2 regions of the Wenzhouxiangella psychrophila genome follow, and region 1 is predicted to be linked to the other one. Evidence: predicted binding sites of a transcription regulator. Region 1 holds the regulator's gene; the other holds the start of a gene.

Region 1 (15,290 bases):
AGAGAACCTGCCCGAGCCGCGCGACCCGTCGCATACCGAGCAATTGCTCGAACAGGCCCTTCCGCTACTGCGTGCCGCCGGCGGCAGGGGCTTTCTGCTGTTCACGGCCCACCGCGCGCTGCAACGTGCCGCGCAATGGCTGCGCTCACACACCGACTTCAACCTGCTGATCCAGGAAGACGCCCCGCGCCACGTGCTGCTCGAGCGCTTCCGCAACACGCCCAACAGCCTGCTGCTGGGGGCGGCCAGTTTCTGGGAGGGCGTGGACGTCCCCGGGCAGGCCCTGAGCGTGGTGGTGATCGACAAGCTGCCCTTCGCCGCACCCGACGACCCGGTGCTCGAGGCTACGCTCAAGGCGGTGCGCGAGGCGGGTGAGAATCCCTTCACCACCGTCCAGCTGCCGCAGGCGGTACTCGCACTCAAGCAGGGTGCCGGCCGTCTGATCCGACAGTGGAACGACTTCGGCGTTCTGGTTCTCGGTGACCCGCGCATCACGCAAAAGCCCTACGGGCGGCTGTTTCTCAAGAGCCTGCCGCCGATGACCCGTGCGGCCAGCGCGGCCGAAGCAGCTGAGTTCCTGCGCGAAAGGCTTGCAGCATGATCCGGCTGGGCATCGAGACGGCGACCGATTTCTGCTCCGTGGCCCTGGATGTCGACGGCGCTGTCAGCGTGCGCGAAGCCCTCGCGCCGCGACGCCATGCCGAGCTTCTGTTGCCCTGGGCCCGCGAGCTGCTGAATGAGCGCGGCATCGGCTTCGGCGACCTGGACGCGCTGGCCGTCTCGCGCGGTCCCGGCGGCTTTACCAGCCTGCGCATCGGCCTGGGCGTGGTCCAGGGCATCGCGCTCGCCCAGGAGCTGCCGATTTATGCCGTTTCGACGCTGGCGGCACTGGCGCATGCCGCCGATCCCGAAGCGCGGGCCGGCCACGTCCTGGCGGTTCTGGATGCGCGCATGTCCGAAGTTTATGCCGGGTTTTTCGAAAGTCGTGAGGGCCAGCATGTTCCCGTTACTCGAGAAGTCGTGGTGCCGCCGCGACGACTTGAGTTGCCACACGAGGGTCCGTGGCTCGCGGCCGGGTCGGGTCTGTCGAACTATGCGGATGAACTGGAAAGCGTTATGGCAGGAAAGGTAGCCGGGAAACGGCCCGAGGTCTGGCCGAATGCCCGCAGTGTGCTGGCACTGGCCGAAACGGTCGAGCCGGTGCATGCCTGGGAGCTCGAGCCTAAATACGTCAGGGATGACGTCGCCAACTAAATCAATTTTCTAAACTCCAATGCGACCTGCATCCCGCTGAGCCGCGTTTTGGCCATTCGGTTATTGGAATTTCGATTTTGTTTGGAAGTTGGTGCTTGGGATTTGGTGCTTCGTCTTTCGTCGCACATAACGTGAGCTATGCGGACCGGGACCACCAATGGCGGGTGGTCGAATACGGGATATCGTCTCTCAGCGTGCTCCGCCGTTATGTCGTAGTCGTTCCAGCAATTTGTCGCCGCGCTGGTCACCGCGGGCGCGAAAGCGCTCGACGATGTCGCGGCAGCGATCGGCGCTGGCCTCGACCAGGCTTTTCTTGACCGGGGCCACGTGCGCCGGCGGCATGCTGAAATGCTTTACGCCCAGGCCGAGCAGGAGCCGGGCAGCGCGTTCGTCGCCGGCCAGTTCTCCGCAGACGATCACTTCCACGTTCCGACGTTCTCCAACCTCGACGATGCGGCCGAGCAGCTCGACGATGGCCGGATGGGCCGGCTCGTAGAGGTAGCTGACCAACTCGTCCTGGCGGTCGATGGCCAGTACGTACTGGATCAGGTCATTTGTACCGATGGACAGGAAGTCCAGTTCGGTGGCCATGGCGTCGACGTTGAGGGCCGCCGCCGGTGTTTCGATCATGCCGCCGACGGGCAATTCGGGGTCGATCGCCAGGCCCTCGCCGCGTAGCGTCTCCCGGCACTGTGCGATCAACTGGCGTGCCTGGACGATTTCTTCGGTGTTGGTCAGCATCGGGAGGAGGATGCGGACCGGGCCTTCGACGGATGCCCGCAGGATGGCGCGCAACTGGTCGCGGAACAGGTCGGAGACCGACAATGAAAGGCGCAGGCCGCGCAGGCCCAGCGCGGGGTTGGGGCCGCGCGTGAGGGCCAGGGAATCGGGCAGTTTGTCGCCCCCGGCGTCCAGGGTGCGGATGGTGACCGGCTTGCCGGCCATGGCCCGGATCGCGTTGCAGTACGCGCGGTACTGGGCTTCCTCGTCGGGAATGTCCTCGTCGAGGAACAGGTACTCGGTGCGCATCAGCCCGATGCCGTCCACGCCGGCTTCCATGCATCGCTCGAACTCGATCGGCAGTTCGGCGTTGCCGTGCAACTGGAACTTCTTGCCGTCGGCGGTGCGCGAGGGCCGCGACAGGTAACGTTTTAGTTCGCTGCGGTGACGCTGGCTGGTCGACTTTTTTTCGGCGTAATGGCGCTCGAGGTTTTCGTCGGGATTGACCAGCACGGCGCCGTAGTGCCCGTCGAGGACCACCCGTTCGCCCTCGGCCAGCAGTTCCAGCGCATGGTGGACGCCCACGACCATCGGGATCTCCAGGCTGCGTGCCAGGATGGCGGTATGCGACCATGGCCCGCCGTGTTCGGTTACCAGGCCGGCTACCCGGCGCTGACTCAGGACGGTCAGATCGGCCGGCGTCAATTCGGCGGCGATCAGGATGGTGTCGTCGAGCCGGTGCGGCACCTGGGTGCTGAACAGCGCCGAGGGCTGGTCGGCCAGCTCGCGCTGGATCAGGCTGACGACCTGCTCGAGATCCTCGCGTCGCAGTGCCAGGTACTCGTCGTCGAGGCGGCGGAATTCCTCCTGGAGTTGTTCCCCTTGCTGCGCCAGGGCCCACTCGGCATTGATGTGTTGGTCGCGAATGCGCTCGCAGGCCGTATCGACCAGCATCGGATCCTTCAGGATCAGGCGGTGGGCCTCGAGCAGCTCACGCGCGGTTTCGCCGCCCGATTCGCCCACACGCTCGAGCACGCCCGACAGGAAGGCGTCGCCGCGCTTGACGGCGCGGTGGATACGCTCGATCTCGGCGTCGACCGCATCGCCTTCCAGGTGGTACTCGGGCAGGGCGAGTTCGCCCGGCGTGAGCCGGTGTACCTTGCCCAGGGCGATGCCCGAGGTCACGCCGATGCCCGTCAGGGTCAGGCTCATTCGCCTTCTCCGAAACGGTCGGCAACCAGGCCGGCGATGGCCTCGGCGGCGGCGTCCTCATCGGATCCGTCGACTTCCAGCGTGAGCCGGCTGCCGCAGGGCGCTGCCAGCAGCAGCACACCCATGATCGATTTGGCGTTGACGCGCTTGCCGCGGTGGCTCAGCCATACCTGGCTGTCGAAGCTCGAGGCGGTCTGGACCAGCTTGCTGGCCGCCCGCGCGTGCAGGCCCAGCCGGTTGACCAGTTCGAGCTCGATGTCTTTCATACCCGTACGATCCCCTGGCTGCCGCCGCTGGCGGCCAGCTCAGCCAGCTCGGCCGGTGGCTTGGCGGCGTGATTGATCACCTTCAGCAGCATCGGCAGGTTGAGCCCGGAAACGACCGGAATGCGGCGTTCAATGGCGGCCTGGCTGGCCAGATTGTGCGGGGTTGCCCCCGGCAGATCGGTGAGCACAAGGGCGCCCTGCGCATCCGCGCCGGCGGCGAGGGCAAGGCGAACTGCCTCGAGCGTTTTCTCGACCTCGGCGCGATAGCTGACCGCCACCGTAGTGACCTTCAGCGGACGGTCGAGAATGTTCTCCGCCTCGCGCCGGACGGCCTCGCCGAGCGCGTCGTGGGTGACCAGGATGATGCCGGTCACTGTTCCAGCTCCCGGTGGCTGACCAGGACGCGCATGCCTTCCTCGCGCAGTTCCCGCGCGATGCGATCGACAATGTAGACCGAGCGGTGCTGTCCGCCGGTGCAACCGATGGCCACGGTGACAAGGCTGCGCTGGTCTTCGGCCAGGGCGGGTAGCCAGCGCCGGATGAAGGTCAGAATGTCGCCGCAGAACTCATCGACGATCGGATGCGATTCGAGATATTCGCGCACCTGGGCTTCAAGGCCGGTGTGGGCCCGCAGGCCCGGTTGCCAATGTGGATTGGGCAGGCAACGCGCGTCGAAGACCATGTCGACATCACGCGGTACCCCTTTCTTGAAGGCAAAGGATTCGAGTACCAGGGACTGTACCGATTCGTTATCGGTAATGCCGATGGCGCGCCAGACCTGTCGCCGGAGCTGGTGGATGTTGCTCTCGGAAGTGTCGATGATCCAGTCGGCCTTCTCGCGGATGGGGGCGAGCAGCTTGCGCTCGGCCGCGATGGCCGTCTCCACGCCGCCGAGGTCGCTCAAGGGATGCCGGCGGCGCGTCTCGCTGAAGCGCCGCACCAGGACTTTTTCGTCGGTGTCGAGGTAGAGCAACTGGAAGGGCCGGTCGCCCGGCAGGGAATCGAGCAGTTGGGGAAGTTTCTCCAGGCCCTCGGGGCCCGAGCGGGCATCGATGCCGATGGCCACCCGCGGGTAGCGCTCCGGCTGGCTGTGGACCTCGCGGGCCAGATCGGGCAACAGACCGCCGGGCAGGTTGTCGACGCAGTAGTAGCCGAGGTCTTCGAGCGCGTGCAGGGCCACGGTCTTGCCGCTGCCCGACAGGCCGGAGATGATGATTAGCGGGCTAGACTGCATGATTTACCCGTCTTCATTGCTTGTCCGTCAAAAGCCTTCCGTGCCGCTCGACGAACTCCGCCGCCGCGTCAAAGCCTTTCATGCGCAGCATGAAATCGCGCACGGCGGCTTCGGCAATTACCGCCATGTTGCGGCCGGCCAGTACCGGCAGATTGATCTGGGGGATCTGCAGGTCGAGTACCTGGCGCTGTGCCTCGTCGCCCCGCAGCCGGTCGGCACCGGTGTGTTCGGGGCGCGGCATGTTGAGGTGGATGATCAGGCGCAGGTACTTGCTGGCCTTGATCGCGGCATCGCCGAACATGCGGCGGATGTTGAGGATGCCCAGGCCGCGCACTTCCAGGCACTCCTTGAGTACTGGCGGGCAGGAGCCCTCGACGATATCGGGTGTGAGCTGCGTGAATTCGGGCGCGTCGTCGGCGATCAGGCGGTGGCCGCGGGTGAGCAATTCCAGCGCCAGCTCGCTCTTGCCGGTACCCGACTCGCCGGTGATCAACACGCCGATGGTGAAGATCTCCATGAAAACGCCGTGCAGGGTCTCCCGGGCGGCAAGCCGCCGTGAGATCTGGTATTCGAGGAAATTGACGAGTTCCCAGTCATTCTGGCTGGAAGCCAGGATCGGGGTTTCGTTCTCGCGTGCGAGCTTGACCAGGTCGTCGGCCACTTCCAGGCCGTTGGCAACAATGATGGCGGCGGGGCGATCGTCCATGATCCGCGCCAGCGTTTCCCAGCGGGTACGGGAGTCCAGGCCTTCGAGCCAATCGAACTCTTCGCGACCGATGACCTGGACACGCGTCGAGTGGATTGGCGTGAGGAACCCGACCAGGGACGGTCGCGAATGGAAGCCGGTGGGCTCGATTTCGCGCTTGCCGGCCTCTGATTTGCCGCTGATCCAGCGCAGATCGAGGCGATCTGAAAACTGCTCGTAGAGTTCGGCCGGCGTGACGCGCTGAGTCATTGCGCCTGGGCGTCGGCCGGATTGGTCGACAGCAAGCGCAGCAGCTCGTCGGCATCATTGATGGAGCGCAAAGCGTCGCGCTGGGAATCGCGACCCAGGCGCTCAGCCATCTCGGCGAGCAGCCGCAGGTGAGCATCGGTACATTGCCCCGGCACTGCCAGGGCGAAAAAGAGATCGACCTTTTCGTGATCGGGGGCGTCGAAGTCGATCGGACGCTTGAGACGGATCATCGCGCCGGCGACGTTCTCCTGATTGTCGACGCGACCGTGCGGAATGGCCACGCCGTGGCCCAGGCCCGTTGATCCAAGACGCTCGCGCTGGCAAAGGCTGTCGAAAATATCCCGGGCATCGGCGCTGCCAGGGGCGGCGGCCAGCAGTTCGGCCGCCTTCTCCAGCAGGGTCTTCTTGCTCGAAACGGAGATATCGACCGCGATGCGGTCGGTCGAGAGCACGTCAACAAGCTGCATGAGATCGGACCCCTTTACCGAGCCACCGGGCTCAGCCGGCCTCGGCCGGGCGCGAATTGCGATGAGACGTGACTTTGTCCTTGTGTCGCCGGACCTGGCGGTCGAGTTTGTCCATGAGCGCGTCGATGGCGGCATACATGTCTTCGGACTTGGCCTCGGCATGGAGCGGGTTGGTGCGACCGCCAACCGTGATGGTGCCCTCGACGGTGTGCTCCAGCTTTTCGAGGTGCAGCACGATATGGCCCGAGATGAGATTGTCGAAGTGGCGTTCAAGACGCTCGCTCTTTTCGGCAATGTAGGCTTTCAGGGCCTGGGTGATTTCGATGTTCTGTCCAGTGACTTCGAGTTGCATCAGGTCGCTCCTAGTTGCGCAAGTCAATGTTAATACAGTCCGGTGCGGACGTTCAGCCCGTTTGCAGTCGAGCGGCCCGTCGACGCTGTGCCGAACCCGGGATGCCGAGTTGCTCACGGTACTTGGCCACCGTCCGTCGCGCCAGCCGGATACCGCCCTCGGCGAGTCGGTCGGCCAGTGCCTGGTCGGACAGCGGCTGGCGGGGAGGTTCCTCGGTAATCAGCCGGCGCACCCGAGCCTTGACCGCCGTGGCGGCGATCTGCTGACCGTCCTGCGTATCGATTCCGACCGAAAAGAAGTACTTGAGTTCGAAAACGCCGCGCGGGGTGTGGGCGTATTTCTGGGTGGTCGCGCGCGAGACGGTCGATTCGTGCACGCCGATGGACTCGGCCACCTCGCGTTGGAGCAGAGGTTTGAGCCCGGTTTCACCCTCGTTGAAGAAATCGTGCTGGCGCTCCACGATGGCCCGCGTGACCGCCTGCAGCGTCTGGTTGCGCATCTCCAGGCCGCTGATCAGCCAGCGCGCCTCCTGTAGCCGGTTGCTGAGGTATTTCTTGTCTTCGCCACGGGCCTGTTTGGCGAGTTTCATGTACATGCCGTTGAGCTGCAGGCCGGGGTCGTTGTCGGGGTTGAGCGTCACGCGCCAGCCGTCTTCGGAAGGGTGAATGTAGACATCGGGGACGATGTAGTTCTCGTCATCTCGGCCGAAACGCGAGCAGGGATGCGGGTTGCAGCGTCGGATGACGGCCAGGGCGGCCTGGATTTCGGGCTCGTCCATGCCGGTGGCGCGCATCATCGCCCGGATGTCCTGTTTGCCCAGATCCTCCAGGTGTCGCTCGACCAGATGGCAGGCCAGACCCAGTGCGGGGGTGCTCGACGGCATCGCCTTGAGTTGCACCAGCAGGCTCTCGCCCACGCTGCGACTGGCAACGCCGATCGGCTCGAAGTGCTGCACGCGTTCCAGAACCGCGGCCACCTCCTCGGTGCTGACCAGGTACTCCGGCGCCAGGGATGCGCGCAGCGTTGTGAGGTCATCCTGCAGGTAGCCGTCCTCGTCAAGCGCGTAAATGATAGCGCGTGCAATTGCCTCGTCGGTTCTGCTGAAACCGGCCAGGTTGACCTGCCAGAGCAAGTGCTGCTGCAAGGACTCGTCGGCACGGTCGCTGATGAACTCGTCATAGTTGGGCGCAGGGCCGGACGTGACCGAGTAGCCCTCCGGCAGGTCGTCGAATCCGTAGTCGTCGCCGTAATCGACTTCCAGGTCGCCGTCGAACTCCTCGCCGGCCGTGTCCTGGCCGTCGTCGGGAAGCGATTCTTCGCTGCGCTCGAGCATGGGGTTGGTGTCGAGCGCCTCGCGGATGGTCTGGCGCAACTCCACGCGGTTGAGCTGCAGCAGGGCAATGGCTTGCCGCAACTGCGGCGCCAGCTTGAGCTTCTGGCCCAGCTTGAGCTGGAGACTAGCACCCTGTTTCATGACTTCGATTCTACGCCCAAAAGCCAGAATCGGACCAGTTGGGGCTTCGGCGAAGCCGCAAAACCCATGGAACCACGGAAAGCACGGAAAAGCACGGAAAGCGAGCGGGGATCAAATGCCGCAGCTCGGGATCAGCGGATCCGCGATGCTCGAGAATGGGGCGTTCAGGTGGTGAAGGATGAGCAAGAGTCCGTGGTTACACGGTTTCAGGACTTCAGAGCCGGAATTCGCGCCCCAGATACACATTGCGCACATTCTCGTCGGCCATCACCGCTTCCGGGGCGCCGTGGGTCAGCAGTCGGCCTTCGCTGATGATGTAGGCGCGGTCACAAATGCCAAGGGTTTCGCGCACGTTGTGGTCGGTGATCAGGATGCCGATGTCGCGTTCGGTGAGGTGTTTGACGATGTGCTGGATTTCGCCCACCGAGATCGGGTCCACGCCGGCGAAGGGCTCGTCGAGGAGGATGTAGGAGGGGTTGGCGGCCAGGGCTCGGGCGATCTCCACGCGTCGGCGCTCGCCGCCGGACAGGCTGATGCCGGATTGGTCGGCCAGGTGGCTGACCGAGAACTCCTCCAGCAGGCGCCCGAGCTCGTTGCGCCGCTTGCTGCGGTCCAGTTCGCGCCTGAGTTCCAGCACGGCCATGATGTTGTCGGCTACCGACAGGCGCCGGAAAATCGAGGCTTCCTGCGGTAGATAACCCAGTCCGTAGCGGGATCTCTGGTTCATGCTCGAGCGGGTGATGTCTCGACCGTCCAGTTCGATTCGACCGCCGTCGGCGGTGACCAGGCCCACGACCATGTAAAAGCAGGTGGTCTTGCCGGCACCGTTGGGTCCGAGCAGGCCGACGATCTCACCCGTGTCGACCTGCATCGACATGCCGTGCACCACGGCACGTCCCTTGTAACGCTTGGCCAGTTGCTCGGCGATCAGCACGGGTCAGTTCGGCTCCGTCTCGTCATCGTCTTGATTATCGATTTCGTCGGGCTCGATGGTCATCTGGATGCCGCCGCGGCCTTCTGTCGCCTGGGTGTCGAGGTTGTAGACCAGTTCGTCGCCCGAGAATGTGCCGCGCGGTTCCTCGATATAGGCGTTGCCGATCAGGGTGATGGTTCTCGCGACCAGATCATAGATGACCTCGTCAGCATGGCCGGTGGTCTCGTCTCCGCTTTCCGTCGTCGCCCACCAGCGGACGGGGCTACCGAACAGTTCGACGCGCTTCAGGCCGTTCTCGCCGCGATACGTATACCCTTCGTCGGCCGTGACTTTCATGCCACCCCGGGTAATCTGCACGTTCTCCCGCAAGTGGGTGGCCCCGCTTGCATGGTCGTAGGTGGCGTTTTCCGCGTCGATGCCGACCCGGCCTTCAACCTGGGCTTCAGCCGTCGTCGCCAGGATCAGTGCCAGGGTCATCAGCAGCCACATCCCGGGCCGCCTCCGGTTCGAATTCGCCTTGTACGCCATCGGTCAGTTCCAGAAGGTTGTTGTCCAGTTCTATTCTCAGACCGCCGGATTGCAGCCTGGATTCCGCCTGCGTGATCGCCACGGACGTGTCCGAGGTGATTGTACGCGCGCGCCTGTCATAGCGCAGACGCTCGGTGCGGACCTCGATTTCGCCGCGCTCGCCGAGATGGACCAGGGTCACGTTGCCTTCGAGCACCAGCAATTCATCGTGACGCAGGATGCGGCCGTTGTCGGAGGCGCCGCGCCAGTCGGCCGCGCCGGGTTCGATGTGGAAGCGGGGCGACCGGAGGCGGGCGATGCGGTCCGCCCAGACGTGCTCCAGCCGGGGGCCCGACAGGGTGAGCTCGACCTGATCCTGGTTGTCGCGGAATTTGGCCGAATAGTCGCTGAGCGTGTAGTCGAACTGCGTGTCGGGCATGCTCACCGGTGGAGTGGCGCTTCGGTCGCTCGGCATCAGCCAGCGAATGCCCAGCGCCACGATCAGCGCCAGGCAGGCGATCAGCACCACCCGCCAGGTCACTCGAAGCGATCCTGCCAGGTATTCAGCAGGCCCTGGTCTGCGAGTATGCGCTCGCACACTTCGCGCACGGCCCCGTGACCGCCCGGGTTCTGGGTGACGAAATCGGCGCGCTGGCGAATCCATGTACTGGCATCGGCCGGCGCGCACTTGAAGCCGCAGCGCTGCATGGCCGGCCAGTCGACCAGGTCGTCGCCGGTGTAGGCGCACTGCTCGCCGGTGACCGACAGTCGCGCCATCAGCTCGTCGAGCGCAGCGGCCTTGTCGTCGCGGCCCTGGACGAGGTGCTCGATGCCCAGCTCGGCAGCGCGGCGGGCAACGATCGTTGAGTTGCGCGCCGTGATGATGGCGACGGTAATGCCGCTGTGCTGGAGGCCCTTGAGGCCAAGGCCGTCGCGGGTATGAAAGGTCTTGAGTTCTTCGCCAGCATCGCTGTAGGTAATGCGGCCATCGGTCATCACGCCGTCGACGTCGAAAATGGCCAGGCGGATGGGGGTGCTCATACCACGCCCGCCTGCAGCAGATCCTGGAAATTCAGCGCACCCACCAGTTGTCCGTCCTCGTCAGTGACCAGCACACCCTGGATGCGGTGGCTCTGCATCAGTTCAACCGCCGAGGCGGCCAGTTCATCGGCGCGAATGGTGCGCGGGTCCACGGTCATGATGTTTTCGGCTGCATTGCTGCGGATGTCGCCAAGATCGTCGACGTGGCGGCGCAGGTCGCCGTCGGTGACGATGCCGACCAGCGAGCCCCCGTCGTCGAGTACGGCGCACATGCCCAGGCGGCTGCGCGTCATTTGCATGATCGCTTCGGCGATGCTTTCGGCCTTGTTGATCGTGGGCAGTTCGTCACCGGTGTGCATCAGGTCGCTGATACGCAGCAGGAGTCGGCGCCCCAGGCTGCCGGCCGGGTGCGAGCGTGCGAAATCCTCGGCGGTGAAGCCGCGCGCGTCGAGCAGCGCGATGGCCAGTGCGTCGCCCAGTGCGAGCTGGGCCGACGTGGAAGCGGTGGGCGCCAGGCCGAGCGGGCAAGCCTCGCGGTCGACGCTGGTGTCGAGATGCACGTCGGCGTGCCGCGCCAGTGTCGAGGCGCGGTTGCCGGTCATGGCGATCAGGCGCACGCCCAGTCGCTTGAGGCCGGGCAGAAGCTGCAGGACTTCCTCGGTTTCGCCAGAGTTGGACAGGGCGAGCACGGTGTTGTGCTCGGCGATCATGCCCAGGTCGCCGTGGCTGGCTTCCGCCGGGTGCACGAAAAAGGCCGGGGTGCCGGTCGAGGCCAGCGTGGCGGCCAGCTTGTTGGCGATATGGCCGGACTTGCCCATGCCGGTGACCACGACGTGGCCCGGCCCCTCGAGAATCAGGCGGCAGGCGGTCACGAAGTGCTCGTCCAGGCGCTGAGCGAGCGAGCCGATCGCGCGGGCCTCGGTTTCGAGAACTTCGCCGGCGGCGTCGAGCAGGCGGCGGGCATCGATATTCATGGGTTCGATTCTAATCCACTAGCGCCCGGGCATCAGCGTGCCAGAACCGCCTCCCAGATCACCCAGGTCTGGTAGCCGAGATAGCCGGCGAACAGGACCAGGGCGGCCGGTCGGTTGATCAGCCCGTGGCCTTTGCGTCGCCAGGCCATCAACAGCAACAAGGCGGAGATCGCGAACATCACCAGCAGGTCGCGGTTAAGCAGCACAGGCTCGATGATCATCGGGTGGATCACTGCCGCGATGCCGAGCACGCCGAGCAGGTTGAACATGTTCGAACCCAGGATATTGCCGATGGCCAGGTCATCCTCGCGTTTGTAGGCTGAGGCGGCCGCGGCGGCAAGTTCCGGCAGGCTGGTGCCCAGTGCCACGACAGTCAGGCCGATGACGGCTTCCGAAACGCCTGCCAACAGCGCCAGCGTCACCGCCCCCTTGACCAGGACGTGGGCGCTGAGCGGCAGCAGTACCAGGCCGACCAGGGTCCACAGGACCGCGGTTCGCGTCGGCATGCCGGTGGGCACTTCCTCGGCGAGTGCGATGCTCATGGGGTCCTCGCCGCCGCTCTTGAGTCCGAGCATGACCATGCCGCCGATCAGTGCAGCAAGCCCGATCAGCAAGATGATGCCGTCACCACGGGAAAACTGGAGATCCCACATCAGGAACAGGGTGAGCAGCATGATCACCGCCAGCACCGGCACTTCGCGCTTGATCGTTGCCGATTCCACGCGCAGCGGATAGATCAGCGCGGTCAGGCCGAGGATAAGGCCGATGTTGGCGATATTCGAGCCCAGCGCATTACCGATGGCCAGCGAGGGTTTGCCCTCGAGTGATGCCATGGCCGAAACGATCATTTCCGGGGCCGAGGTGCCGAAACCGACGATGGTTAGCCCCACGATCAGCGTCGATACGCCGAAGTTGCGCGCACAGGCCGAGGCGCCGGCCACCAGGCGGTCGGCCGCCCAGATCAGCAGCACGAAGCCGGCGAGCAGTTGCAGGACAGCGATGGTGATCGTCATTCAGCTTCCAGAAAGGTTCGGGCAGGCGGGTGGGGCGATTGCGTTAAACTAGGTTCGCCGAGAACTTTCATTGGCCACCGATTTTCATTCCCCCGAGCAGATCATGGATGTCACCGCAATTGAAGCGCGTATTCTACAAGCAATGCCCGACGCGCGCGTCGAGGTCGAGTCGAACGACAACGTGCATTATGCCGCACGTATCGTGAGCGAATCGTTTGCAGGGCTTTCACGTGTTCAGCGCCACCGCCGGGTGCACGCCGCGGTCGGTGAAGCCCTGGGCCGCGAGATTCATGCCATGAGTCTCGATCTCAAGACCCCCGAGGAAGCCGGCCAGTCACCGGCACAAGGCTGATTCCCATGGCCCGAATCCAGATCGTCGGCGGTCGTCCGCTCGAAGGGTCAGTCGAGATTTCCGGCGCCAAGAACGCCGTACTCCCGATTCTGATGGCCGCGCTGCTCACCGAAGAACCTTGCCGACTCCAGGGCGTGCCGCATCTCAAGGACGTGACCACCACCATTGAATTGCTCGGCCAGATGGGCGTTTCGATTGCGCTGGGCGACCGTTTGAGCGTCGAATTGGACGCCTCGGAGATGGAAAGTGACGTTGCCCCCTATGACCTGGTCAAGACCATGCGTGCCTCCATCCTGGTGCTCGGCCCATTGCTGGCCCGGCGCGGCGCTGCCCAGGTCTCCCTGCCGGGTGGCTGCGCAATCGGCGCCCGCCCGGTGGATCTCCACCTCAAGGGTCTGGCAGCGCTTGGTGCCGACATCACGGTCGAGTCCGGTTATATCCAGGCCCGCGCGGAGCGTCTCAAGGGCGCTCGTATCGTGCTCGATACCGCCACCGTGACCGGTACCGAAAACCTCATGATGGCCGCGACCCTGGCCGAGGGCACGACCGTGATCGAAAACGCCGCACAGGAGCCCGAGGTGGCCGACCTGGCCGAATGCCTCAATTCGATGGGCGCCGGAATTTCGGGACACGGCAGCAATACCATCGTCATCGAAGGTGTCGAGCGCCTGTCTGGCTATGACTATGTCGTCGTGCCCGATCGCATCGAGGCGGGAACATTCCTGACCGCCGCAGCCATGACCGGGGGGCGCGTGCGCGCGCTCAACGCCGCGCCGCACACCCTGGATGCCGTACTGGCCAAACTCGAGGAAGCCGGCGGGCAGATCAGCACCGGTGAGAACTGGATCGAACTCGATATGGCCGGCCGGCGTCCGCGTGCTGTCAATGTGACCACGGCTCCTTATCCCGGCTTCCCCACCGACATGCAGGCGCAGTTCACCGCGCTCAATGCGATTGCCGAAGGTACGGGCATCGTGCGCGAGACGGTGTTCGAGAACCGTTTCATGCACGTGCTTGAACTGCAGCGCCTGGGTGCTGATATTCGCCTGGAAGGCAATTCGGTGGTCATCAAGGGCGTGGACCATCTGACTGCCGCGCCCCTGATGGCCACCGACCTGCGCGCCTCGGCCTGCCTGGTGCTGGCCGGGCTGGTGGCGCGGGGCGAGACGGTGATCGACCGGGTCTATCACATCGACCGCGGCTACGAGAACATCGAGGAAAAATTCCGCCAGCTCGGCGCTGATATTCGCCGTTTGGCCGGATGACAGCCCCGAATGTGCCCAGGGTGCTCAGGGCATTTCGTCATCTTCGTAGCCGGGCACCGGGTCCTTGCCCCCGGGGCAGAACGGATGGCAGCGCAGCAGGCGCTTGAGGGCCAGCCAGCTCCCCCGCCAGGCCCCGTACAGCTCGATCGCCTGCCTGGCGTAGATCGAGCAGGTCGGTTCAAAGCGACACTGACCGCCTATCCAGGGAGAGAGCACATAGCGGTAGGCGCGGATCAGGGCGAGTAATAACTTCTGCATGGGGGGTTGCCCGGAGTCGCTCTCTAGGATATATAATCGGCGGTTTTGCAACAACCTGGCTTGAAGAGGCCAACAGCTGATGTCCAGCAAGATTGTCGATTTGCCGGAAGGATACAAGCCTTCCGAGAAAGAAGAGTACATGTGCCAGGAGCACCTGGAATATTTCCGTCGCATGCTGCTCAAGTGGCGGGAAGACCTGATCCAGGAGTCCCAGGAGACGATCAATAACCTGCGCGGCGAAGTGCGTGACGTCGGCGATGAGGCCGAACGCGCCAGTCGCGAGACCGAGAACAGCCTGGAGCTTCGCACGCGCGACCGTTATCGCAAGCTGCTCAACAAGATCGACCAGGCCATCGCCCGCGTCGATGAAGGTACGTACGGCTACTGTGAGGAAACCGGCGAGGAAATCGGCCTGGCCCGCCTCGAAGCCCGGCCCATCGCGACGTTGTGCCTGGATGCCCAGGAGCGCTGGGAGATCAAGCAGAAGCAGATGCGCGACAGTCGCTGACGGCATCGCGGTTGCATCGCCATTCGATGTGAAAAAGCCCCGGCCGACCGGGGCTTTTTCATTGCGGTGCTTTCCAACTGGAGGGCATTTGCAGGCCTAGTTGCCACCGGTCGCGGTGGCGCCCTCGACAAGTCAAAGGCTGTTTCGCCCGGCCTGCTTCGCAGGCTCTTGCGGCGAGTTCCTTTTGCCGCGCGAGGCAAAAGGAATTCGCCGCAAGAGCGCGCGAAGCGCGCCGGGCGAAACAGAAGTTGACTGGTCGTGGCTCGCACCGCCCTCGGTGGCAACAGCCGAAAGTAAGCCGACGGACCGGCGGCTACGCGCGCTCGAGGGCCAACTTCGCTTGTCGACGAACCTCGCCGAGCATGGCATTGAGCCCGTTCGCCCGGGTTGGCGAGAGGTGCTGGCTCAGGCCGATATCGGCCACGAAGTGCGGTTCGGAGTCCAGGATTTCGCGGGCGCTGCGCCCGGAGTAGACCTTGAGCAGCAGGGCGATCAGGCCCGACA
Region 2 (15,290 bases), on a different contig from region 1:
CGGTCGATCAGGCTCGTGATGCGGTCGGCCTCGCGCTGGATCATGGCCGCATGCCGGCTGCTGGCATCGTCGCTGCCGCGCGCGGCGATCAACTGGGCCGCACCGCGCACGCCGGCGAGCGGATTGCGCAGTTCGTGCGCCAGTCGGCGCGTCATCAGCGACAGCGCCTGCTCGCGGTCGGCCCGCTCGGCCATCTCGCGCTGGCGAACGCGCTCGGTGATCGGGTGCAGTTCGATCAGGATGGCGTTCCCGACCGGATGCAGATACGCGTCGACGACGGTAGTGCCGTCTTCGAGCAGTGCTTCGGGGGCGTGTAGCGAGCGTCCCTGCGCAGAAACCTGTTCCACCCACTCGCCCAGTGCCGGGGAGAGCTGCTGGATGCTGTGCTGCTTCAGGCTGGCGCCCGGCGGTGCCAGCAGGGCGTTGGCCGAGCGGTTGAACCACTCGATCCGCCCGTCGGCGGCGACCCGGACCAGACCGGTAGCCAGTTCATCCGGGTCGAAATTGTGCATTCAGTCGCCGTCGGGGGCCACCGTGGTGAAGGTGACCGGATCGGTGGTGCCCAGGACACGCCCTGAAGGTGTCTCCAGACGGGCGAACAGGCGATGCTCGCCGGGTGAGGGTGCCGGGATGTCGGTCTGCAGCGTCCGCACCGGCGTCAGTTCCCGGCCGTCGAGGACGAGGGTGATCTGCGCGGTGGGCGGCACTTCGATGTCGATGCCCATTACGATGCTGATTTGCTCGCTCCCGGGCGTGATCTCGGTATTGTCGGCCGGCTGCTCGATGCGGAAATTCATGGGCTGCGCTTCGCCCTGACCCTGTGCATTCTCACCCTCGGTTGCGATGCCGGGAAGGGTGTCTTCATCGCCCTCGAGCACGTTGAGTTCGGGCAGTTCCATGGGCTCGGCGTTGTCGTCTGGCTTCTGGTCCGTGTAGGTCACGTTGCCGTTTTCGTCGACGACCCGGTAGACATCCTGGGCATTGACCGAGACGGCCAGTGTTGCCAGCAATGCGGTGAGGAGGATCAGCAGCTTGTTCATGGTGTGCACCTTGATTGTGACCAGTCTGCTGACATTTTAGCGGTCCGGGCCGCCCGGCGGCGACCCGGACTTCGCCGCTGGTCAGCTGGAGTAATACATGTCGAATTCGACCGGGTGAGTCGACATCCGGAAGCGCGTGACTTCGTCCATCTTGAGCTTGATGTAGCCGTCGATGAGGTCGTCGGTGAACACGTCGCCGGCCTTGAGGAAATCGCGATCCTTGTCGAGTGCGTCCAGGGCCTGGTCGAGGGCGTGACAGACGCGCGGAATATCGCGCTCCTCTTCCGGCGGCAGGTCGTAGAGGTCCTTGTCCATCGGCGCGCCCGGGTCGATCTTGTTGATCACCCCGTCCAGGCCGGCCATCAGCATGGCGGCGAAAGTCAGGTACGGATTGCCGGCGGCGTCGCCGAAGCGGATCTCGATGCGGCGGGCCTTGTCGGAACTGACCCACGGCACCCGGCAGGAGGCCGAGCGGTTACGCGCCGAGTAGGCCAGCAGAACCGGCGCCTCGAAACCCGGAACCAGGCGCTTGTAGCTGTTGGTGGTCGAGTTGGCGAAGGCGTTGATGGCGCGAGCGTGCTTGAAGATGCCGCCGATGTAGTGCAGGGCGGTTTCGCTCAGGCCACCGTAGCCGTCGCCGGCGAACATGTTATTGCCGCCCTTCGAGAAGCTCTGGTGGACGTGCATGCCCGAACCGTTGTCGCCCACCAGGGGCTTGGGCATGAAGGTCGCCGTCTGGCCCTGGCGGTGTGCCACGTTGTGCACCACGTACTTGAGCATCAACATTTCATCGGCTTTGCGCACCAGGGTGTTGAAGCGCGTGCCGATCTCGCACTGGCCGGCCGTGCCGACTTCGTGGTGATGGACCTCCACCGGGATTCCGATGGCTTCCAGCGTTGCGCACATGAGGCTGCGGAGGTCAGCCAGGCCGTCGACGGGCGGAACCGGGAAGTAACCGCCCTTGACGCGCGGTCGATGCCCGTAGTTGCCGTCCTCGTAGGTCTTGTTGGTGTTCCAGGCGGCTTCCTCGGAATCGATTTCGAAGGAGCAGCCGGAAATGTCGTTCTTCCAGCGTACGTCGTCGAAGACGAAGAATTCGGGCTCGGGCCCGAAATAGGCCTCGTCGGCGATGCCGCTCGACTGCAGGAAAGCCTCGGCACGCTTGGCCAGGGAACGCGGGCAGCGGCTGTAGCCCTGCATGGTGTCCGGCTCGAGGATGTCGCAGGTGAGGTTGAGGGTGGCGTATTCCGAAAACGGATCGACGTAGGCGGTCTCCGTGTCCGGCATCAGCACCATGTCGGATTCGCTGATGCCCTTCCAGCCGACGATCGACGAGCCGTCGAACATCTTGCCTTCCTCGAAGAAGTCCTCGTCCACGGTGTGGGCCGGCAGCGTGACATGCTGTTCCTTGCCCAGGGTGTCGGAGAACCGAAGGTCGACGAACTCGATTCCCTCGTCGGCGATTCGCTTGATGATGTCTTTAGCGGCCATGTCGGCTTGTTACCTCTTCGAATGTGAAAGTGAAGGATCGCCGGTGATGTTGCACGCGCCGTGCCAGTCCGCAGGCCCTGTAAGTTGGGGGCCTTGCTGCCCGACACTGCTTATCATTTGAGCGCGCCGATCCGGTTTCGTTCAATAAATGAGCAAATTCGATTTCGGCTTCAACCCGAGACGGCCGGGTTGAGCGTGTAGGTCCCGGTCATACTGGCCTGATCGAGTACGTGACCCTTGACGGCTTCGACCACGTCGTGACCGGTAAAAGAGCCGGGCAGATCGAGGCGATCGGTGTCGAGTGCATAGACGGTGAACACGTAATGATGCAGGCGTTCATCGTTCCAGGGCGGGCAGGGGCCGTCGTAGCCGAAGTAGTTGCCCGCCATGTCCGCATCGCCGGCAAGGAAGTTGGTGTAGTCGTTCAGGCCCTGGCGCGCACCGTCAGGCCCCGGCGGGTTCTGCTTGCCTTTGGGCGTGATGCCGTCGCAGCATTCGCCGGTGGCGAGTTCGGTGACGCTGGCGGGAATGTCGACCATGGCCCAGTGGCAGAAATCGACGCGCGGCATGTCGGCCGGCAGGGTCTTGCCTTCCTGGTTGACGTCGTCGGCTTCGGACGGGACGTCGGGATCCATGCAGACGACGGCGAAAGAGCGCGTTCCCTCCGGTGCTTCCGACCAGGTCAGGTGCGGGCTGAGATTGTCCGACAGCGCCATGTGCGATTCGGCATCCTGCCGGGCGAAGGCATAGCGCGGATCGATGGGCGCGCCGTCGGTGAGATCGCGGGATTGAAGCTGCATGTGAACTCCTTCTCGGTCTGCGAATTTCATGTGGTTTAAGCTTACCAGCCTCACTTGAACACTGCCCCTCGTCCCAATGACAAAAAAGCTTCTGATTCCGTTCCTGATCCTGCTGCCTTTTTCGGCCTTTGCCGCGCCCGGGCTCCCCGACAACGCGGAAATTGACGATTCCGTGCCCACGCCCGCCGAGGTGCTCGGTTTCGAGCCCGGCGAACGCCATCCGCGACACGACCAGATCGTGACCTATCTGCGTCGCCTGGCCGAGCACTCCGATCGGGTGAAGCTCGAGGAGATCGGTCAAAGCCACGGCGGACGTCCGCAGGTTCTGCTGACCTTCGCCCGCCCCGAGCGCCTGGCCGAAATCGACGACATCCGCTCCGGCCGTCAAGAGGCCGCCCGCAACGGCGAGGGCCCGCCGGTGGTCTGGATGGGCTACTCGGTGCACGGCAACGAGGCCTCGGGCGCCAGCGCCGCGCTGGTCATGGCCTGGTATCTCGCCGCCGGGCAGGACGAACGCGTGACTCGCTGGCTCGACGAGATGATCATGGTGATGGAACCGGCCATCAATCCCGACGGCATCGACCGCTTCGCCCACTGGGTCAACATGCATCGCGGAAATCATCCGTCACCGGATTCGGACGACCGCGAACACCAGGAGGGCTGGCCCGACGGTCGCACCAACTACTACTGGTTCGACCTCAACCGCGACTGGCTGCCGGTGGTCCACCCGGTCTCGCAGAATCGCCTGCGCCATTACCACCTTTGGCGCCCGCACGTCATCACGGACCACCACGAGATGGGGAACAACAGCACCTTCTTCTTCCAGCCGGGCATTCCCGAACGCGCCAATCCGCTGATTTCCGAGGCCAACCAGGAACTGACGGGCGAGATCGCCGAGTTCCACGGCATGGTGCTCGACGGTGCCGCCGAACCCTTCTATGCGCGCGAGTCCTTCGACGATTTCTACATCGGCAAGGGCTCGACCTATCCCGACGTCACCGGTGGCATCGGCATCCTGTTTGAGCAGGCCTCCAGCCGCGGCGCCGTGCAGGAGAGTGACTACGGGGTCAGGCGCTTCGCCGAAACGGTCGCCAACCAGGTCCGCACGAGCGTGTCGACGCTCGACGGCGCCCTGGCTCACGCCGACGAACTCGTTGGTTACCAACGCGACTTTCTCGACGACACGCGCGACCAGGCCGACGACTGGGGTCGGGCCGGCTGGCTGCTGGGCGACGGCGGCGACCCCGTGCGTGCCCACGCGCTGGTCGGCATGCTGCTCAACCACGACGTGGCGGTTCATCCGGTGGACGACACGGTCGAGATTGGCGAAGCGCGTTTCGAGCCCGGTTCGGCCTGGGCCATTCCCGCCGACCAGGATGCCTACCTGCTGCTGAAGTCCGTATTCGAGGCGGTCACCGAGATGGACGTGGAAACCTTCTACGACGTGTCGGCCTGGCCGATGGCCATGGCCCACGACCTGCCGCTGGCGACCACGCGGCGCCTGCCGTCGGTGGGCGAGGCGCTGGCCGAGGCGCCGGTGCACGATCCGGCGGCGGTCCAGACCAGCGCCCTGGCCTGGCTGGTGTCCTGGAATCAGTACCGCGCCGATGCGCTGCTGGCCGATCTGCTCGACGACGGCTACCGGGTCCAGGCGGCGACCGAACAGCTGACCGTCAAGACGGCGGAAGGCGAGCGCGACTTCGAGCGCGGCAGCCTGGTCATTCACCGGGGTATCCAGCCCGACGAACTCGACCCGGTGGGTGACCGCCTGGCCGAACTCTCGACCGAACACGGCGTCGACGTGATTGCCGCCCGGCAGGGCATGGCCCTCAGCGGCGTCGATCTCGGCTCGCCCTCGGTGCCGGTACTCGAGCCGGTCAGCGCCGCGCTTCTGACCGGTTCGGGCGTGAGCGCCTACGCCGCCGGTGCGGTCTGGCACTGGTTCGACACGCGCCTGGCCGAACCGGTCGCCCAGCTCGACGTCAACCGCCTTCGAGGCGGCGATCTGGAAGAACACACGCACCTGATCGTGCCGCCGGGCTGGTACGGCTCGCTGAGTGATTCGGTCAAGTCGACAATCGTCGACTTCGTCCGTGGTGGCGGCACGCTGGTGGCCTTTGGTGAGGCCGCTGAAATGGCCGAGTCGTTGGAACTCGGCTGGGACCTGGTCGAGGAAAACGATGAAGAGGAAGAAGCCGGGCCCGAACGCAAACCCTACGGCGACTACCGGCAGGACCGTGCTCGCGAACTGATCGGCGGTACGGCCCTGCGCGTTGATATCGATCGCACCCATCCGCTGGCCTGGGGTTATGCCGACGACGAGCTGGTGCTGTTCCGCCAGGGCGCGCATCGCCTCAAGGCGGTGGATAACGATTACGCCCAGGTCGGCATCTACACCGACGATCCCCTGGCCGCCGGGTACCTGTCGGAGAAGAATCGCGAAGAGCTGGCGGGCACGCCGGCGGTCAGCGTCAGTCGGCACGGCGCCGGCACGGTGGTGCGCATTGCCGACGAGCCGCTGTTTCGCGGCTACTGGCGCGGCGGTGAGAAGCTGTTCGCCAATGCGCTTTTCTTCAGCCAGCTGGTGTCGCCGACGCGCTTGCCCGACGAAGAATGAGTCACCTTGTCGTCCCGGAAACGGCGTATGCCGTTATCCGGGACCTCGCGGGGAGGCTGTGACACGGTCGAGGGGATGGGCCGTGCCGAGTTGATACTTGCGAGGTCCCGGCTCGCGGGCCGGGACGACAGGAAGGCTCAACCGGTCGCGCGCTGCCGGCCGGTACTGTCCTCTAATTGCGCCAGCTCGCTCAGCGCCCGGCGATCGAGGATTCGAACGTTCTTGCCTCGGACATGGATGACGCCGTCGCGCTGCAGCGCCGAGAGTGTGCGCGAGATGGTCTCGATGGTCAGTCCCAGGTAGTTGGCGATATCCCGACGGTCCATCGACAGGCGGAACAGGTCCGGGTCGAGCTGGCGGCGTTCGAGCCGGCGCGAAAGGCTGAGCAGGAACAGGGCCACGCGGGTCCGCGCATCCAGTCGCCCGACAACCAGTAGAAGCTTGCGCGCCTCGGCCATTTCCTCGGCCAGCAGGCGGAGCATCACCTGGTTCAGCCGCGGGCTCTCACCGAGCATTTTCTGGAAGTCGGCCACCGGGATTTCGCACAGCCGGCATTCCTCCAGCGCCACGGCCGAACCGGCGTGCCGTCCGGTCGAGAAGGCGTCGAGGCCGACGATATCGCCGGGGAGATAGAAACCGGTGACGAGCTCATCGCCCTCGCGCGAGACCTCGTAGGCCTTGATCGAGCCCGAGCGCAATACCGCCAGTTGCCGGGCGGGCTGGCCGCCGTGATGGAGATGAGCATTGCGATGCACGCCCTGGCGGCGGTGGATGACGCCGTTGAGGCGTTCGCGCTCGTCCGGTGCGATGTCCTGGGCGAAGCACAGGCTGAACAGCACGCAATCGTTGCAGGAGTGCTCCCGGGAACCGACGTCGGGTCCGTCGCTTTCGCTGGTCGAGGACATGGCGTCTCCGGGCCCTAGACGATGCGGGAGAACCGGCCGCGCGCCTGGCCGGCTGGCGCCAGGTAGGCGTCGAAGGTCTTGGCGATCGCGCGCAGGAACAGCAGTCCGTTGGCCGTGACCTTGAAGCCGCCGTCGTTCAACACGATCAATTCGTCGTCGGCGAGCGGCTGCAGGCGCGCGAGCTCATCCGTGAAGTAACGCCGGAAAACGAGCTGATACTCGCGTTCGATGTCGTGATAGACGAGTTCGCCGTTGCACATGATGCGCTCGATGATGTCGCCGCGGATGCGGTCGTCGGTGTTGCGGGTCAGGCCGCGAGCGGTCGGCAGCCTGCCCTCGATCAGCGATACCGTCCAGTCCTCGAGCTTGCGGTGGTTCTGCGCGAAGCTGTCGCCCACCTGGCTGATGGCGCTGGGACCGAAGCTGATCAGATCCAGGCCGCCGTGGGTGGAATAACCCTGGAAATTGCGCACCATGGTGCCGTTGCGCTTGGCCTTGACCAGCGAGTCGTCGGGCCGGGCGAAGTGATCCATGCCGATGAACTCGTAGCCGGCGTCGAGCAGGCGCGCGAGCGTGTTGCGGAAGACGGCGAGCTTGGTCGCCGGGCTGGGCATCTGCTCGATGTCGATCTGGCGCTGAGCCTTGAACAGGTGCGGCAGGTGGGCGTAATTGAACAGCGAAATCCGGTCGGGGTTCATCGAGATGATCGACTCGACGGTCTTCGAAAAGCCGGCAGTGGTCTGCAGCGGCAGGCCGTAGATCAGGTCGACGCTGATCGAGTCGAAGCCGACCCCGCGCGCGGCGCCGATGATCGAGCCGACCATGGCCGTGTCGTGAACGCGATTGACGGCCTTCTGCACCTCCGGATCGAGATCCTGCACGCCGACGGAAATTCGGTTGAAGCCGATGTTCTTGAGTTCGCGGATATCGGCCGGTTCGACGGTGCGCGGATCGATCTCCAGGCCCAGCTCGGCGCCGGGGGCGAAATGGAAATGCGTACGCAGCAGCGCCATGAGCTGGCGGATCTGGTCGGTGCGCAGAAATGTGGGCGTGCCGCCGCCGAGGTGAAGCTGGCGCACCGGCCGGTCGCGGTCGAAGCGCGGCGCGACGAGCCGGAGCTCCTTCTCCAGGTTGACCAGGAATTCCTGCCCGGCCGTGGTCGAGCGTGTTATCACCCGGTTGCAGGCGCAGTAGAAGCACGGGCTGGCGCAAAACGGCACGTGCACGTAGATCGACAGGTCGGCCGGGATCGGCAGCCGGTTGCTCTCGGCAATGGCGGCGTCGTATTCGGTCGGCCCGAAGTCCTCGCTGAACTGCACGGCGGTCGGGTAGGAGGTATAGCGGGGTCCCTCGCCGCCGAATTTCTCGATCAGCTCGGCATCGAAGTTGGGGCGCATCAGTTCGGACATGGTGGTTCTGCCGCAAGCAATTGAGTGGATCAGGGCGCCAGATTAGTTGCGATGCAAGCGGACCGAATTGACCATCGTCAAAAAGGCGCAACACCGCCGGCAGCCGGCGCTTCTGTTACATTCTGCGTCTGCATCCAACCCGCTTTCCGGAGCCCCCAGTGATTCGACATTGCCTGTTCGCCTTCATCCTCCTGGTGCCGTCTTCCCTCGTTCTGGCCGAGGAAGAAGCACCCGAGCCGCTCGCCATTGACGAAGTGCTGGCGCTCGGACCGCTGCCCGTCGACGTCGAAATGATGGACAAGGCGGGTCACGCCGACGACCTGCGCCGCGCCCTGGTGGGGCAACTCGGCGACGGCGCGCTGCCGCGTGCCGGCCAGCCTGTAACCGCCTTCGGTCAGACCAGGGAGTGGCAGTCCGTATCGCCCGGCACGCTCGATTCGGAGCGGGCGCTGCAATTGTGGTGGTTCCAGCTCGAGGCCGATCGCTTCGTACGCGGTCACCTCGAACTCGAGGGTCTGAGCAATGCCGCCGTGTTCGTCGACGGCCGGAAGATCGAGGGCGGGGACAAGGGCCATGCCCTGGACCTGCGCAATGGCAGTCACCCGGTCTGGATCGTGCACGACGGCCCCGCTGAAGAGAGTGAGCCCGCCCTGGCCTGGCAGGGGAGCGCCGAGCAGGATCGCGTCGTGGCGCATATTCGGCCCGAGCGCCGCGTCTCCGCGCAACGCCTGACCAACGCCGAAACCGTGAGTGATCTGGCCATTTCGCCGGACGGCCGTTATCTGGCACTGGCCTACGAGCGCCGCGACGAAACGGCCGATACCGATATCCGCCGCCTCGAAATCCGCGATCTGCAAACCGATCGTATCGTCCGCCAGTGGACCGCCGACCGGCCCGCCGCCCTGGCCTGGAGCCCGGACGGCTCGAAGCTGGCCGTACAGACCGGCGACAGCCTGTGGCTTCACGATCGCGACTCCGGCCGGGCCCGGGCGCTGCTGCTCGAGCACGAGGGCATCGGCAGCTGGCGCTGGCATCCGGATTCGCGCTCCATCCTGTTCAGCTGGGTCAAGAAGGACGATGCCGACACCGAAAAGCGTCGCCGCCTGCGCGCGCTCGAAGACCGCTGGGCCGGCTTCCGGGATGTCAGCCAGATCTACCAGGTCGATATCGATAGCGGCATCGTCCGGGCGCTGACCGCCGAGGAGCGTTCGGTGAACCTGCACGATGTCGCCGATCGCCGGGTGCTGCTTTCCCACAGCGTGATCGACTATGACGAACCGCCGCATGGCCTGACCCGCGTGTTCGAGCTCGACCTCGAAGACGGCCAGAAGCGCGAGATTGCGCGCCTGCGCCAGTTCAACGACATTCGCTACGCCGACGAGGGCTACTGGCTTCTGGCCGGTCCCGGCCTGTCCATTGGCGACGGCGACACGACCCCCGAGGACGTGACGCCCAACGATTACGACACGCAGCTCTATCGCCTGTCCACCGACGGCACGGAAGCGGCCAGCCTCAGCCGCGATTTCGATCCGGCCTTCAGCGGCATCGAGCGCCTGGCCGACGGCAACTTGCTGCTGTCGGCCGTCAGCGGCGAGGAATCCGTACTGGTTCATTTCGACCGCGACGCCGACAGCCTGGCGATCGTCGACAGCGGGGTTGCGGTGATGGAGTCCTTCGTCGCCTCGCGTACCTCGCCGCCGACCGTGGTCGTGCGCGGCAGCGACGCCGACGCGCCGCAGCGCGTGCATCGTGTCGGACTCGACGGCGACAACGAAGTGCTGGTCGACTCGCGCGAGTCGGCATACGCCGACGTCGTGCTGGGAGAAGTGCGAGACTGGACATTCACCAATGCCGACGATGTGGAAATCGACGGTCGCTACTACCTGCCGCCGGATTTCGATCCGGAACAGCAGTATCCGCTGATCGTCTACTACTACGGCGGCACCATGCCCGTGAACCGCCAGTTCACGGGCCGCTATCCGTTCAATCTCTGGGCCGCAAACGGTTACGTGATCTATGTCGTGCAGCCCCGAGGCGCCATCGGCTACGGCCAGGATTTCTCGGCCAGGCACGTCAATGCCTGGGGCGAGTATGCTGCCGACGACATCATTGAGGGCACGCAGAAGTTCGTCGAGGCGCACGAGTTCGTCGATGGCGAACGCATCGGCAACATCGGTGCCAGCTACGGCGGTTTCATGACCATGTACCTGGCCACCCGGACCGACCTGTTTGCCGCCTCGATCTCGCACGCCGGCATCAGCGCCCTGACCAGCTACTGGGGCGAAGGCTGGTGGGGTTACTCGTATTCGGGTATCGCCAGCCAGGGCAGCTTCCCCTGGAACAACCGTGAGCTCTACGTCGAGCAAAGTCCGGTCTACAGCGCCGACAAGGTCAATACGCCGCTGTTGCTGCTCCACGGCGAGGCCGATACCAACGTGCCCGTGGGTGAGAGCGACAATATGTTCACCGCGCTCAAACTGCTCGGCCGCGAAGTGGAAATGGTCGAGTTCCCGGGCGAAGATCACTGGATTCTCGACCGCGAAAAGCGCTACGTCTGGTGGGACAGCATCCTGGCCTGGTACGACAAGTGGCTCAAGGACGAGCCCGAGTGGTGGGAGCACCTGTATTCCGAGTCATCGGACTCGTAGTCAGCGATGGAGGCTGGTGGCCCACATCCAGGTAGGCGTGGGTCGAGCGACTCGTCTGCTATAGTGCTTTGCAGCATGTCTCGCTGGTGATGTGGGAGGTTCCGGTGTGAAGAAATTTTTGCTGCTTTTTGCAGGCTTGGGCTTGATGGTGGGAGGCGCTTGGGGTCTGGAGTCGGAACTGTCAGTATTGATCGACGCCGACAATGATCCCGCAACGGGTTGCGAGGTAGTTGCGCCGACCGGACTCATGGCAGGTGTCGACGGGCGCATTGACCTGCTGATTGAGAGCGACGATGCGGCGAGTGGGGAAGTTATCGGCGCCGTGCATCGGACCTGTCTTTCCGAGGCCCAAGGATTTGGGCAACCTTCAGCGTCGCCCGACAATCTGGGTCCGGTTGCAACCGGTCTGGATGGCTTCAACGCCGTGGAAATTGAACTTGCTTCGCCCTTCGGTGATTTTGCTGAAGGTGGCGTGCTTCGCCTCGGGGTGCTCGCATCCAACGACGAAGGGGCCGAGTCTTCACTGCTCGCCACCACGCCCGGTAGTCAATCGCCGATTCTACTTTCGATCGATCCACCGTTCGTCCCGATTCCGGTTCCCGTCAGCGGTCTGGCCCTTTTGCTGATGCTGGCTCTGCTCATCCTGGCCTCGGTAGCGGTCATGCTGCGATTTCGAAAGATCGCACTGTTATCGCTGGTCGGCTTGTCCGGCGTGTTACTGGCCCAGGATGCCGGGTTGCGATTCGAGTGGATCAATCCGCCGCTGGCGGAGTCGAGCGCCACTGATCCGACCTCGGGCGTGGACATTCGTGCCCTGTTTGCACAGGCCAGCCGTGAGGGCTCGCTCAATCTGTTTTTCCGTGTCGATATGGCATTGGCAGCCGAGCCGGTGCCCATCGAGGTGCAGGGCTCGCCCCTAACTTTGGCGACCAATGGTCCGAACGGCGAGCTCACTGTTCTCAATACATCGAACGTCACAAGCGCGCTGGATATTGAAGCCGACCTGACGGGTACGGCACTGGAAGGTGAGATAAGCGTCACTGGTAATACCTGCGATTCCGTCATGCCGGGAGGCAGTTGTACGATTGCGTTCAAGGCCGGTGCCAATCCGGTGACTGAAACCGGCTTTGTCGTTGGTGGCTCGAATACCCAGGAGATCGACGCGGCGATCATAGTGGACTACGGCAGCCTCCTGTCTGTCGAGCCGAGCGAGTTAACGTTGGTTGCGGGGGATTCCGGCCAGTTCCAAATCAGCAATGCCACCGATGCCTTGCAGCCTGCCAGCGACATCGACATCACCTTCCCGGGCGGTAGCGGGCTGTCGGTGGTCGACAACAGCTGTGGGAATGAGTTGCCGCCGGGGGATGCGTGCATGGTAAAGGTCACAGCCTCCGATCCGGAAGGTCCGACGACCCTGACGGTAAATGCCGGAAATGCCGAGCCGGTCAGTGCCGAGGTAACGGTTGAGCCCATACCGCAGGCCACGCTGTCGGTAGTGCCAGAGACCCTTTCGTTTGTTGAGAATACCGCGGGCGATTTAACGGTCACGAACGATGCCGCCTCGCCGGTTGCCGCAGACAATGTTTTCGCCAGCATTCCCAATGGTAGTGCTCTGTCGATTCAAAGCACCACATGCGGCACTAGTCTGGCAGTCGGAGCGAGCTGCACGATTACGCTTGCCGCTTCAGATCCGGAAGGGCCAACCGAGCTAGCAATCGAAGGTGACAATACCAATTCGGTCTCCGCATCGGTTACGGTAACCGCCGAAGTCATCGACCTGTCGGTGAACCAATCACCCCTGACTCTGTTGGTCGATGGTCCGAGCGGCAGTCTGACGATCACCAATCTATCGGAGAACAATTTAGCGCTTGATATCATTTCGGATTTTTCCGGCACCGCGCTTGAAGGCAACGTGAGTGAGACCGGGAACACCTGTTCGTCAGTTCCCCCAGGCGACAACTGCACCCTGACCTATACGCCGGGCAACAGTACCGTGCCGGAAACGGATTTCACCATCCAGGGAAGCAACACGGCACCGATCACCGCCTCCATTGCCGTCGAGTCCGGCTCGACGCTGACCGCCATCAGCCCCGTCTCCGGAACCGCGTCGGGTGGGACCGGAGTCACGTTGACCGGAACCGGATTGACCGGAGCGACGTCGGTGAGCTTTGACGGGGTTCCTGCTGCCTCGGTGAACGTGGTCAACTCGACTACGGTGACGGCAGTGACGCCGGCACACGCAATGGGAACGTTCGATGTCGAAATTGACACTCCTGCTGGTGGCGCGACGCTTGTCAACGCTTATACCTATGAAGCAACGGCGGTCGGGCAGCCCTCCGGCGGCGGCACCATCGCCTGTCTGGGTGGTGGGTTGCAGAATCTGATCGCGGCAACCGCAGACAACAGCATAGCCATCGAGTGGGGCGGCCTGGGCAGCGCGATCGGTGCAGGCGCGCAAAGCGATACCGATGGGGCAGCCAATACGACCGCCATCGTCTCTGCACTCGGCAATAATGGGGGCAGTCCCTACGCTGCACAGTTGTGCAACGATTTCGAGGTGGACTCTCAGGGGAATACTCCGTGCCAGGTCGGAAACATTTGCTATAACGACTGGTTCCTGCCAGCCTCGGACCAACTGACTTGCCTGTATGACAACCGTGTTGCCGTGGGCGGCTTCGCTTCCGATTTCTATTGGGCCTCGACCGAGTTTTCGGGTGATCCCGCGTTGTCTGCTTGGGCGCAGTCGTTTTTAGATGGAACCCCGGTTACTAACAATAAAAACCTTAGTCTTCGTTCGCGCTGCGTGCGTAGTTTTACGCCGTAAAGTGCCCGTGCAGCCGGCGTTGGTTCCAAGAATGGAGTTGACTGCAGCGTGCCATATAACAAGCCAAATTCCAGAGCGCGGCTAACTGACGCACTCCACAAGGAACTGCATCCAGGGGTGATCGATCGCGTGCGCCAGCCAGGGGCCGGCGGCAATCAGCAGTCCTGTCAGCGCAAGTAACGAAGCAGCCAGCCAGCGCAGGCCGGGACGGTTGATGGCCGAGCGGAATTTCAGCATCAGCAGGCCGCCGCCGAGCAAAAGCGGCACGGTACCGATGCCGAAGGCCAGGATCATGGCGGTGGTGGACAGCGGGTCGGCCAGCATCACGGCAGTCGCAACGACGGTGTAGAGCAGGCCGCAGGGCAGCAGGCCCCAGAGCAGGCCCAGGCCGATGGCGTTGTCGAGCGATCGTACCGGCAGGAATTTCGAAAATACAGGCATCATGCGCCTGGTCAGCGGGGCGGCGAGTTGTCCGGCAACGTCCCGGAACCGTCCCGGCAGCGCGATGTAGACGGCCATCAGCACGATGATGGCGCCGAGCAACCAGCGCATGACCTGCGGCGCCGCGTCGGGCACGGCGGCGGCCGGCAGCATGCCCAGGCCGGTCGCCAGCAGGCCGATGGCCAGGTAGCTCGAGATCCGCCCGACATGAAAGCCGATCGCCAGCGCACCGCGCCCGGAAGGAATCTGCGCGTGCAGCAAGCCGACGATCCCGCCGCACATGCCCAGGCAATGCGTCGACCCGAACAGGCCGGCGAGCAGGCCAGTCAGCAGTGCCGTTTCAACGTTCATGGGGTGGAGTCAGTCGAGCGCATTGGAGATGAAAACCTTTAAAACGCAAAGCCGCAAAGCAGCGAAGAACGCAAAGTTAAAAAGAATAAAACCACGGAAGACACGGAGGGACACGGAATACCCGTTTTCATTTCGAAATGGAAATTCTCCCATTCCGCGGTCATCGGTTTTTCGTCTTTTCTTCGCGTTCTTTGCTGCTTTGCGTCTTTGCGTTTTTCAGGTTTTGATCTTCCGTGTCATGACTTGCCTCAGCGCCCTGTTTCGATCGCTTGCCCGCGGCAAACTCCTCGTCGTCGTCGTCGAGGATATCCAGCGCGGGGGTATCGAGGTCGTCGAACTGGTCGTTGCGTACCGCCCAGAAGAACGCGCCGATGGCCAGGAGCATCAGGAGGATCGACAGGGGGATGAGGACGTAGATGATGTTCATCTGAATTCAGGGTTCAGGGTTCAGGGTTCAGGGTTCAGGGTTCAGGGTTCAGGGTTCAGGGTTCAGGGAAAATAACGGTTTCCGGTTTCAGACCACAGACTACAGACCACAGGCTTCACGCCTCCGCAACTGACCCTGGCGTACTACTCGCCGGGCCGGCCTCCTGCCGGGGTGCGGATGAGCGGGGCAGCTTGCCGGCTCTGCGGCCGTTGGCGACGACCAGCAGGCTCGACAGCGACATGCCGATGGCCGCCGCCCAGGGCGGGATGAAGCCGGTGGCGGCCAGGGGCAGGGCGGCGAGGTTGTAGGCGAACGCCCAGGCCAGGTTCTGGCGGAC

The links. The regulator sigma-54, encoded in region 1, starts transcription at its own class of promoters, with help from an activator protein. The targets are predictions, from matches to a motif close to TGGCANGNTNCNTGCTT.
Region 2: the regulator sigma-54 is predicted to act here: its motif matches at 2,581-2,597, upstream of glnA (type I glutamate--ammonia ligase).

The regions. Positions count from the first base shown of each region.
Region 1 is NZ_JBHJMQ010000010.1:92,039-107,328, forward strand. It holds gene ACDC66_RS12625 (ATP-dependent DNA helicase) at 1-601, shown strand, start outside; gene tsaB (tRNA (adenosine(37)-N6)-threonylcarbamoyltransferase complex dimerization subunit type 1 TsaB) at 598-1,254, shown strand; gene ptsP (phosphoenolpyruvate--protein phosphotransferase) at 1,444-3,186, opposite strand; gene ACDC66_RS12640 (HPr family phosphocarrier protein) at 3,183-3,452, opposite strand; gene ACDC66_RS12645 (PTS sugar transporter subunit IIA) at 3,449-3,826, opposite strand; gene rapZ (RNase adapter RapZ) at 3,823-4,686, opposite strand; gene hprK (HPr(Ser) kinase/phosphatase) at 4,700-5,641, opposite strand; gene ACDC66_RS12660 (PTS sugar transporter subunit IIA) at 5,638-6,108, opposite strand; gene hpf (ribosome hibernation-promoting factor, HPF/YfiA family) at 6,140-6,460, opposite strand; gene ACDC66_RS12670 (RNA polymerase factor sigma-54) at 6,513-7,934, opposite strand; gene lptB (LPS export ABC transporter ATP-binding protein) at 8,149-8,868, opposite strand; gene lptA (lipopolysaccharide transport periplasmic protein LptA) at 8,872-9,345, opposite strand; gene lptC (LPS export ABC transporter periplasmic protein LptC) at 9,311-9,916, opposite strand; gene ACDC66_RS12690 (KdsC family phosphatase) at 9,913-10,416, opposite strand; gene ACDC66_RS12695 (KpsF/GutQ family sugar-phosphate isomerase) at 10,413-11,390, opposite strand; gene ACDC66_RS12700 (calcium/sodium antiporter) at 11,423-12,403, opposite strand; gene ACDC66_RS12705 (BolA/IbaG family iron-sulfur metabolism protein) at 12,474-12,755, shown strand; gene murA (UDP-N-acetylglucosamine 1-carboxyvinyltransferase) at 12,761-14,020, shown strand; gene yidD (membrane protein insertion efficiency factor YidD) at 14,045-14,278, opposite strand; gene dksA (RNA polymerase-binding protein DksA) at 14,358-14,786, shown strand; gene ACDC66_RS12725 (SufE family protein) at 15,100-15,290, opposite strand, start outside.
Region 2 is NZ_JBHJMQ010000003.1:316,396-331,685, forward strand. It holds gene ACDC66_RS06160 (two-component system sensor histidine kinase NtrB) at 1-512, opposite strand, end outside; gene ACDC66_RS06165 (DUF4124 domain-containing protein) at 513-1,040, opposite strand; gene glnA (type I glutamate--ammonia ligase) at 1,122-2,531, opposite strand; gene ACDC66_RS06175 (YbhB/YbcL family Raf kinase inhibitor-like protein) at 2,702-3,331, opposite strand; gene ACDC66_RS06180 (M14 family zinc carboxypeptidase) at 3,408-5,948, shown strand; gene ACDC66_RS06185 (helix-turn-helix domain-containing protein) at 6,086-6,853, opposite strand; gene hemN (oxygen-independent coproporphyrinogen III oxidase) at 6,868-8,262, opposite strand; gene ACDC66_RS06195 (S9 family peptidase) at 8,421-10,910, shown strand; gene ACDC66_RS06200 (IPT/TIG domain-containing protein) at 11,017-13,734, shown strand; gene ACDC66_RS06205 (sulfite exporter TauE/SafE family protein) at 13,816-14,526, opposite strand; gene ccoS (cbb3-type cytochrome oxidase assembly protein CcoS) at 14,687-14,953, opposite strand; gene ACDC66_RS06215 (heavy metal translocating P-type ATPase) at 15,069-15,290, opposite strand, start outside.